Linked DNA regions of Congzhengia minquanensis. The protein of the gene in region 2 interacts with the protein of the main gene of each other region in a pairwise test. Links are inferred from orthologs where the notes say so. Each region holds a gene or a part of one and is shown on either strand. Other genes may lie near its edges.

Evidence for each region.
Region 1: the proteins of ftsZ (region 2) and rlmN interact in binary tests that used the Escherichia coli proteins (3 or more experiments, as listed by UniProt). The link is inferred for Congzhengia minquanensis from one-to-one orthologs.
Region 3: the proteins of ftsZ (region 2) and mreB interact in binary tests that used the Escherichia coli proteins (3 or more experiments, as listed by UniProt). The link is inferred for Congzhengia minquanensis from one-to-one orthologs.

The regions. Positions count from the first base shown.
Region 1 is NZ_JACRSU010000004.1:176,542-179,673, forward strand. What follows is about bases 101-3,075. They hold rlmN (dual-specificity RNA methyltransferase RlmN), read right to left. Parts: upstream 2,121-3,075; coding sequence 1,080-2,120; downstream 101-1,079. Other genes in these bases: pknB (Stk1 family PASTA domain-containing Ser/Thr kinase), read right to left, coding at 101-317; H8698_RS11070 (Stp1/IreP family PP2C-type Ser/Thr phosphatase), read right to left, coding at 345-1,064; rsmB (16S rRNA (cytosine(967)-C(5))-methyltransferase RsmB), read right to left, coding at 2,137-3,075. Also shown: more of pknB, read right to left, coding at 1-100; more of rsmB, read right to left, coding at 3,076-3,132.
Region 2 is NZ_JACRSU010000001.1:952,579-955,654, forward strand. What follows is about bases 29-2,947. They hold ftsZ (cell division protein FtsZ), read right to left. Parts: upstream 2,082-2,947; coding sequence 975-2,081; downstream 29-974. Other genes in these bases: H8698_RS04580 (heparinase II/III domain-containing protein), read left to right, coding at 29-875; H8698_RS04590 (cell division protein FtsQ/DivIB), read right to left, coding at 2,264-2,947. In the rest of the region: more of H8698_RS04580, read left to right, coding at 1-28; more of H8698_RS04590, read right to left, coding at 2,948-3,076. UniProt on the Escherichia coli protein: Essential cell division protein that forms a contractile ring structure (Z ring) at the future cell division site. The regulation of the ring assembly controls the timing and the location of cell division.
Region 3 is NZ_JACRSU010000004.1:47,661-50,805, reverse strand. Bases 116-3,103 are described here. They hold mreB (rod shape-determining protein), read right to left. Parts: upstream 2,138-3,103; coding sequence 1,094-2,137; downstream 116-1,093. Other genes in these bases: H8698_RS10440 (Gx transporter family protein), read right to left, coding at 2,760-3,103; H8698_RS10445 (Maf family protein), read right to left, coding at 2,179-2,769; mreC (rod shape-determining protein MreC), read right to left, coding at 243-1,076; mreD (rod shape-determining protein MreD), read right to left, coding at 116-222. Also shown: more of mreD, read right to left, coding at 1-115; more of H8698_RS10440, read right to left, coding at 3,104-3,145. UniProt on the Escherichia coli protein: Forms membrane-associated dynamic filaments that are essential for cell shape determination. Acts by regulating cell wall synthesis and cell elongation, and thus cell shape.

The DNA.
Region 1 (3,132 bases), on a different replicon or contig from region 2:
AGAACTCCCTTTGCGCTCAAGTATTGTTTTAAGGTGATGCCCTCCACATATTCCATGACGATATATTCCAAATCGTCTTCGTTTCCTACATCATAAATTGAAACGATGTTCGGGTGAGACAGGCTGCCAGCAGACTGAGCCTCAATTTTAAACCGCTTGATAAACTCCAAATCGTCCCGGTATTCCGGACGCAGCACCTTAATTGCCACATACCGGTTTAGAACCAGGCATTTTGCCCGGTAAACAATGGCCATTCCGCCCCGGCCGATTTCCTCTATAATTTCGTATCTCCCATCAATAATCTTTCCACTCATCATGATTAGCCATCTCCGTTTCTGGTAATTTTAAAACCTGATTAAAATTACGGTTATATTATCCGTGCCGCCAGCGGTTTCCGCTTCCGCAACCAGTTTGTTTGCCGCGTCGTTTAGCGTTTCGCTTAAATTTATAACAGACAGAATTTCTTCGTCCTCCACCATGTTCACCAAGCCGTCGGAGCAGAGCAGAATTACGTCGCCCGCCTCTGCCCGAAACTCGTAAATGTCCGCTTCAACGGTCTTGTCCGTTCCCACCGCGCGGGTAATGATGTTCTTCTGAGGATGGCGCCGCGCCTCCTCCTTCGTGATTTTGCCGTTTTCTAAAAGCATTTCCACCAGGGAGTGGTCTTTTGTAATTTGCGTAATTTTCTCCCCGCGGATTAAGTATAGCCTGGAATCGCCCACCTGAACCGCGGTTACGTTGTGTTCCTCCGCAACGCAGGCCGTCATGGTGGTGCCCATGCCCGAAAGATTTCTGGCGTTTACGCTCATTTCATAAATTTCGCGGTTGGCGTCGTTTACGGCTTTTACCAAAACGTCTTTTGCATTTTTGCCGCATTTTCCAAGAACGTCCTTCTGCACAATTCCCACGGCCTTGCCGCTGGCAACCTCGCCTGCGTTGTGGCCGCCCATGCCGTCGGCAACAATGGCCAAAACCGTGCCGGACTGGTCAGGCTCGGACACAAAATAGGAATCCTCGTTTAGAGGACGGATGCGTCCGACGCTTGTAGCTGAACTCACTTCCATTCGTTTATCACCTCGTTAATTTATGTCTGTTTCTATGTGTGCTGCTTTTTTCCTGAGCTGTCCGCATGCAGCGTCTATGTCGCTTCCCAGCTCTCGCCTTACGGTAGCGTTTAAGCCTCTTTCGGCAAGCCGTTTTAAAAACGCCGCCACATGCTGTTTTTCTGTTTTTTTAAAATCACGTTCCCGCACGTTGTTCACGGGAATTAAATTGATATGGTAAAGCCCGCCGGAAAACAGTTTTGCCAATTTGTCCGCACAGGCTGTGCTGTCGTTTTTGCCGCGGATCAAGGCATATTCAATGCTGATCCGCCGGTTTGTTTTTTGAATATAATGCGTCATTGCCGCGGTTAAGGTTTCCAGCGGATATTTTTTGTTGATGGGCATAATTTCGCTTCGTAAATCGTTAAAAGGCGCGTGAAGCGAAACAGAAAGCGTAATTGGCAAGTTCAGGCTTGCCAGCTCATAAATTTTCGGCACCACCCCGCAAGTGGACAGCGAAATGTGGCGGTAGCCGATATTCAGCGCGTCTTTATGGTTCACAATTTTTAAGAATTTTACCACGTTGTCAAAATTGTCTAACGGTTCGCCGATGCCCATCATCACAATATTGGAGATTTTTTCGCCGGTTTCCTTTTCTGCCGCCAAGATTTGCTCTAAAATTTCGGCAGCGGAGAGGTTGCGCACCTTGCCGCCGATTGTGGAAGCACAGAACGCACACCCCATGGCACAGCCCACCTGGGTGGACACGCACAGCGTGTTGCCATGGTGATAGCGCATGAACACGCTTTCAATCAGGCTGCCGTCGGAAAGGCAGAACAAAAACTTCACGGTGCCGTCTTTTTTCGACACCTGTTTTTCCCGGCAGGTGAGGGTTCCGATATAATAATGTTCCGAAAGGGTTTCTCTCAGCTCCTTAGAAAGGGTGGTAATTTCGCAAATCGCGTCTGTTTTAAAAACGGCGCTGAAAATCTGTCCGGCGCGGTAGCCGGGCAGCGAAAGCGACTTGCAAAGCGCCTGGGTTTCTTCAAATGTAAGGTTTCTGAAATCTGTTTTCATGGGTTAGCCTTTTCTTCTATCTTAATTTTTTCAGCCTGCAAACAAAAAATCCGTCGCTGTTATCCGTGTCCGGAAACAGCTCGATAAATCCCGCTTTGGCCCGCTGTGCCATTTCCCCGGTGATGTGGGGGTTTTTCATTGCGTCCATTTCAAAATTCGGATTTTCCTTTAAAAAAGCATGAACGCGCCCCAAGTTTTCGGAAGGGTTTATGGTGCAGGTGGAGTAAACCAAAATGCCGCCGGGCTTTACATACTCTTTTGCCGTGTTTAAAATTTGCTGCTGCACAGATAAAATTTCATCAAAATCGGTAATGTGTTCTTTATATTTTATGTCAGGTTTGCGCCGGATAATACCCAGCCCGGAACAGGGCACGTCCAGCAGGACTTTGTCGGCAATCTGTCTAAGTGCCGGATTGGGCTCCGCCGCGTCTGCCTGTTTGGTTTTTATTATGGTAATGCCCAGCCGTTTTGCCGCCTCGTTTACGGCATGAAGCCGTTTTTCATACAGGTCTGAGGCGTAAATTTGTCCGCAGTTTTCCATCAGCTCTGCTAAGTGCGTGGTTTTGCCGCCCGGTGCGGCGCAAAGGTCTAACACCGTGTCGCCCGGCTCGGGCGAAAGGGAAAGTGCTGCAAGCTGTGAGCTTTGGTCCTGCACAGTGAAAAGAGCAGAAAACTCCCGTCTTGCCTGCTCGCTTGCGCCAAACAGATACAGTCCGCAGTCGGTAAACGGCGTTTCTTTCGTTTCAATGCCGGCGCGGTGCAGTTTTTCAGCCAGCTCCTGCCGGGTTGTTTTTAAAATATTTACCCGAACACAGAGGGGCGGTGTTTCGTTCCCTGCCGCCAAAAGCGCCTCTGCACGGCTCTTGCCAAAGGTGTTTACAAAAAACGAGGTCAACTCCTCGGGGTAGGAGAATTTTACGCTGAAATACTTTACGGCGTCTTTTTTTAAGGGCGAAAGGTCAGCCCCGCCGCTTCGCAGCACCGACCGCAAAACAGCGTTTACGAACCCCGC
Region 2 (3,076 bases):
AATATGGCAGGCTTCTTGGCAGTGAAACAATGGTTTCATTTGCCAAAGAATGTTTTCGTCTTGACAAAAGCAATGCGTTTACCCTGTGGCAAATGCCCCGGGCACTTGAGCTTTATGAGGCAATGCCCACCCTCTCACACCTTTCTGCGCCTGCCCGGGCCTTCCAAGATGTATATTTTTCCAGCACCCAGGTTATGGCCGCCCGGGAGCGGGACGGGGCCGACGGCCTGTTTTTGGCGGCAAAAGGCGGCCACAACGCCGAAAGCCACAATCACAATGATGTGGGCAGCTTTATTGTTTACAAAGATGCGGAGCCGTTTTTTATTGACCCCGCCCACGAGGCCTACTGCGCCAAAACCTTTTCTGACCAGCGGTATGAAATTTGGAATAACCAGTCCTGCTTTCACAACATCCCCACCATCGGCGGGAAAGACCAGCCGGCAGGAGCTGGCTTTAGCGCGTCCTGCGTTTCGTACGAAGCAAAAGAGGACGAAACCCGCTTTTCGCTGGACATAAAAAACGCCTATGAAAACAAAGACGAAATTCAAAAATGGAAACGAACGTTTACGCTGTCACGAAAAAACAAGGAAATCACCATAACAGAAGATTTTGCCTTAAACGCCCCTGAAAAAATCGTGCTGAACCTGATGACGGTCTGTGATGTAGCCGTAACGCCGCACGAACTGATTTTCACTGCAGACAGCGGCAAAACCCTGTCGCTGGCAGCCGACTTTTCAAAGTTTCACGTCATCTGTGAGCCGGTTGAAACAACCGACAGCAAACTGCTCAGCGATTGGGGAAAAGCGCCCACAAGAATTCGGCTGGAGTTAAAGACAGAAACAGATAAAGGCAAATTCACATTTACCATAAAATAAAACTGATCCCGCTTATATAAAGCGGGATCAGTTTTATTTTAAGCTTATTTACATTACTTAGCGTCATTTTTGTATGCTCGCCTTTTTATTTAAGAAAAATTATCTCTTATCGCGTAGGAACCACGGAATTTCAACCTCACTTGGTGTCTGCTGAGCGGGCTTCTGTTCTGCTGGGCGCTGTGCTGCGCCAAAGGATCTAGAGGAAAGCGAGCCGCCCTTTAAAGCCGGGTTGCCTGAAAACAGGTTAGAAGAATTTCTGTCTGCCGCGGCAGAAGAAACGCCTTCAAATCCGGTTGCAATAACCGTAATAGAAATTTCGTCTTTCATATCCGGGTCAACTGTTGCACCAAAGATGATGTTTGCGTTCGGGTCTGCAGCTTCCGTTACCATCATTGCCGCATTGTTAATCTCGAACAGGCCGAGGTCAGCACCGCCGGTTACGTTAATTAAAACGCCCCGGGCGCCGTCGATGGTGGTTTCTAAAAGCGGGCTGGAAATTGCCATTTTAACAGCGTCTTCCGCACGTTTTTCGCCGGACGCTTTGCCCACGCCCATGTGCGCAACGCCGGTGTCTTTCATAATGGTAACAACGTCAGCAAAGTCAAGGTTTACAACCGCGTTGCCGGTAATTAAGTCGGAAATACCTTTCACACCTTTTAAAAGAACTTCATCGGCCATTTTAAATGCGTCGATAAAGGTTGTGTGCTGGTTGGAAATTTGGAGCAATCGATCGTTCGGAATGGTTACAATTGCGTCAACAGCACCTTTTAAGGATGAAATTCCCTCCTCGGCACGCACCATTCTCTGTCTGCCTTCAAACAAAAACGGTTTTGTCACAATGCCCAGCGTTAAAATGCCCATGTCCTTTGCAATCTGTGCAACAACAGGTGCAGCACCTGTTCCCGTTCCGCCGCCCATGCCGGCTGTTACGAACACCATGTCGCTGCCGCTGATGGCCTGGGCAATTTCGTCGTAGCTTTCTTCTGCCGCTTTCGAGCCCATATCTGGGTTTGCACCTGCGCCAAGACCTTTTGTTAATTTTTCACCTATCTGTATTTTTTGATTTGCCTGTGATGACAAAAGCGCCTGTTTATCCGTATTAATTGATACAAATTCCACCCCACCGAGACCTGCATCAATCATGCGGTTCACGGCATTATTGCCGCCGCCGCCGACACCAATCACTTTAATCTGGGCAACATTCATTGACCCGTTATCAAAATCGAACACTCCTGTTTCCTCCTCTTTCGTATGTAATCACAACTCGTTTATAATATCAAATTTAATTACTATTTATTATAACATACTGCCGTATGGAATTACAAGTAAAAAATTGAATTTTCGCTAAATTTTTTTGTAAATTTTTTGTGTAAAACCACGACAGTCTGTCAATCTACGCCAGATTCTTTTTTCGCCTTGCTGCTTGCGCTGGCCTTTGCATCTTCTTTCGTCTGGTCTGAATTTGCCTTTGCGCTTGCACTGGCGGAGGGCGATGCAGAGGTTTTCTTCCTGACAGAATCCTCGTCGTCCCCTTCCGGCTCCGACGATTTGCTTGGCTTGCTGCTAGGTTTAGCAGAGCTTCCCGACGTTTTTTGCGAGCTCTCCGAGCTGCTGTCTTCATCGTTTTTACTGTTATCATCAGAATCCGACTTTTTAGCATCTGAGCTGTCGTCTGTCTGATTGCCTGACGTTTTGTCGTCCCCGCCGATTATGCCGGTGTTGCCGCTTTCCTCCCATTTTCTCATTTCTTCCAGTTCGGCATCGGTATATTCCCCAAAATACCCCTTATCGGTGGTTAAATCCAAATAGCTTTTTTCCGTTTGCTGAACCTGCGGCAGAATTTGCGCCATCATTTTAATTTTGCGCTGAAGGCTTTCCGTGCTGTCAATGCTGCCAAACGTCACCTTCATGCCCGATTTCATAATCATAATAAAATTCGACACGTCAGAAACGCGGAACTCGTCAATGTCACCCCAATAATCTGTTTCATAAAAACAGCCGATTCGTTCTAAATTCATGTTTAAAATCTCGTCGTCAGACGTTTCTATTTTTTTTGCGGGCTCCGATTTTGTAACCTCAATGCCATAAATAATCGGCGCGGTTAAGCTGGTCACATCGTCGGTTTTTTCCAAAACCCTGCCCGCAACCGTTGTCACCACAAACTCCTGGGGCGTGTCGATAATAATGTCCTGCTTCGCCTC
Region 3 (3,145 bases), on a different replicon or contig from region 2:
GCAGGCCGCGCTGAGCACAACGGCTGGCAGACCTCCTTTTTTTATACTGTAACACATGCAAAACACAAAAACAAGTCCCGGAACTACATGAAACACCGCGGCGGCATGGACAATGGTGGTTTGAACGACGATTAAAAACAAAACGAAAACGACGGCGAGCAGATATTGCACCGCGCTGCCCATAAAATCTGTTTTCGGTTGAAACCTGTTTAAAACCCTCATTTTTTGTGCCTCTCCCTGCTTTACTGTTTCGATTTAATTACCATTACCTCACGGATCCGCTCAAAATCCACTTCTGTATCTACAACCGCATAGTTGGTGTTTTTGGCGCTGTCCGTTAAAATTTCGCTGACGGTTCCAATTAATAACCCTTTCGGATAAACGCCCCCAATGCCTGAGGTTTCTATGGAGTCGCCGGCAACCAGCCCGGCGCTGTCGGCAATGAACGAAAGCTTTAGCTTGCCTTTGTCCTTTAGGCCCAAATCCCCTTCTGCAATGGCAATGTCCTGCGTTCTTGTCACTAAGGCGCCCACAGAGCTTTCCGGCTCGATAATGGAAGTAATTTCCGCCCAGTTGTCGCCCACCTCTGTCACCTTGCCCACCAGCGCCCGGCGCAGCACCGCCACGTCGTCTTTTTGAATGCCGCTGCTTGTGCCCTTATCCACCTTAAAGGTACCAAACCAGTTTCCTGCGTCTTTGGCAATGACCTCACAGCCCACCATATCATATTCCGTGCTGGTTTCCTTAAAATTCAAAAGTTCCCGCAGCCGCTCGTTTTCCTGTTTTAACGACTCAATCGACCGGGTTTCCTGTTTTAACACATCTATTTCTGTTTTTAACCGTTCGTTTTCTTCCCTGTAGGTATAAACATTTGAAAGCGCTTCAAAAAAACCGCCGACGCTTCTGCCCGCTTTGGAGAACACGCTTTGCACCGGGCTGAAAATAAACTGCGCGGCGCTGCTTAGCGGATTGGCCCTCCCCGCGCTGGTCAGCGAATAGGACACGCCCATAAATACGAATATCAGCGCCGTCAGAACCAAAACAACAATCAACCGTTTTTTTTCACGCTTTTTCATTCCTTCTGTCATCCCCTTTATTTGCGGCCGAACAGCCCCCTTTTTTGTTTGCGGGCGCCGTTTTGACTTCTGTCAGCAAGAACAGATAAGGCCATTCCCGCCCCAACGGCCACACAGTCTTCTGCATTTTCTGACACGGTAACATCAATGCCCGTCTTTTCCTGAATCAGCAAATCCAGGCCGGGCAGCTTTGCGCCGCCGCCCGTCAGCACAATGCCGCGGCTGACAATGTCTGCGGCAAGCTCCGGCGGCGTATTTTCCAGCGTGTCCCGCACCGCGCCGATCACCTTGCTGATGGTCCCCGCAATGGCACCCCGCACCTCGGACGAGGTAATGGTGAGGAGCCTCGGCAGGCCGGAAGCCAAATCGCGCCCCATTACGGATATGCTCTTTTCCTCACAGGAGGGATGGGCAGTTCCGATGCTGATTTTAATATCTTCCGCCGTCCGCTCCCCAATCATAAGATTATATATATTTTTTACATACTCTGCAATATCTGCATCCATTTTGTCGCCTGCATAGCGGATGGAGGTGCTGGCCACAATTCCTCCGAACGACACCACCGCCACCTCGCAGGTGCCGCCGCCAATGTCCACCACCATGCTGCCGGTGGCCTCGCTCACGGGAAGCTCCGCCCCCAGTGCCGCCGCCATTGGTTCTTCAATCACATAGGCGTTTTTGCCGCCGGAGCGCATTACCGCCTCTAACACCGCCCGGCGCTCAACCTCCGTCACGCCAAAAGGCACGCAGATGGTGACATGGGGGCGCATTACGCCGCCGGGGCAGGAGCGTTCGATAAATGCTTTTAACATGGCCTGCGTCACATCAAAATCTGCAATTACGCCGCCTTTCATGGGACGGATAACCATCACCTCATCCGGCGTTCTGCCAATCATGTTTTTGGCTTCCCTGCCAACGGCCAAAACCCTGCCGCTTTCGCTTTCTACCGCCACAACCGACGGCTCTTTCAGCACAATTCCCTTCCCCTTGCAGTAAACCAGCGTATTTGCTGTTCCCAGATCCACACCAATATATTTTGTCAACGAAAATTCCTCCCTCATAATTTATGTAAGGTTTTGCTGCTGAGGGATTTCAATTTGTATTAAGCCATACAGTCTATGTCAAACTCCGCTTTTAAAACCTGGGCCAGTTTGCAAACAGGCAGCCCCACTACGTTAAAATAGTCGCCGTCTAATTTGTCCACAAACAGAGCGCCCCTGCCCTGAATGCCATAGGCGCCGGCCTTGTCCATTGGTTCGCCTGTTTTCACATAGGCGTCGATTTGTTCTTTTGTTAACGCAATAAAATGCACCTTTGTCTCCACATAAAAGGACTCGCTTTTGGCGTTTTTTGTGTTCATAACCGTAACGCCGGTTAAAACGCTGTGCCATTTCCCCGCCAGGGCGGATAAAATAGCCTTTGCATCTTCTTCATCGCTTGGTTTTGTTAAAATGGTTCCTTCTGACACCACAATGGTGTCCGCCCCGATGATAACAGCCTCTTTGCCCTCACTTTTCACAATTGAGGCAACAGAAGACGCTTTTAACAAAGAGAGCTGTTCCACAACAAAAAAGGGCGGCAGCCCTTCCTCTATGGTTTCGTCCGCGCAGCTTGTCCGCACGGAAAAGGTAAGTCCCATTGCGCCTAACAGCTCTTTTCTTCTGGGCGACCCCGACGCAAGTATTATTTCCATATATTGTTGTCTCCATTCTTGCTTTTAAAATTCTTTTCCATGCAGAGGGGTATAATTCGGTTTGCCGCATATCCGGTGAGGCTTCCGGCAACAGCCGAAACCAGTAAAAGCGCCGGAAAATAGCGGAACACCCCAAGGCTTTCCAGCACGGCGGCGCAAACGGCAAGCTGTCCCAAATTAAAAAACGCAGCGCCAATGATGGATAGTCCGATTTCGGAAACTTTGTCCCTTAACATCATTTTTGCCGCTGCCATGGACAAAACAGACAAAACCGTTCCTGCACAGCCGTAAAAAAAGGCAAAAAATCCGCTGTATAACACAGAGGACAAAAAGCACCGTAGAACGCCAAAGGCAAGCGCCGGCTTTGCACCCATCA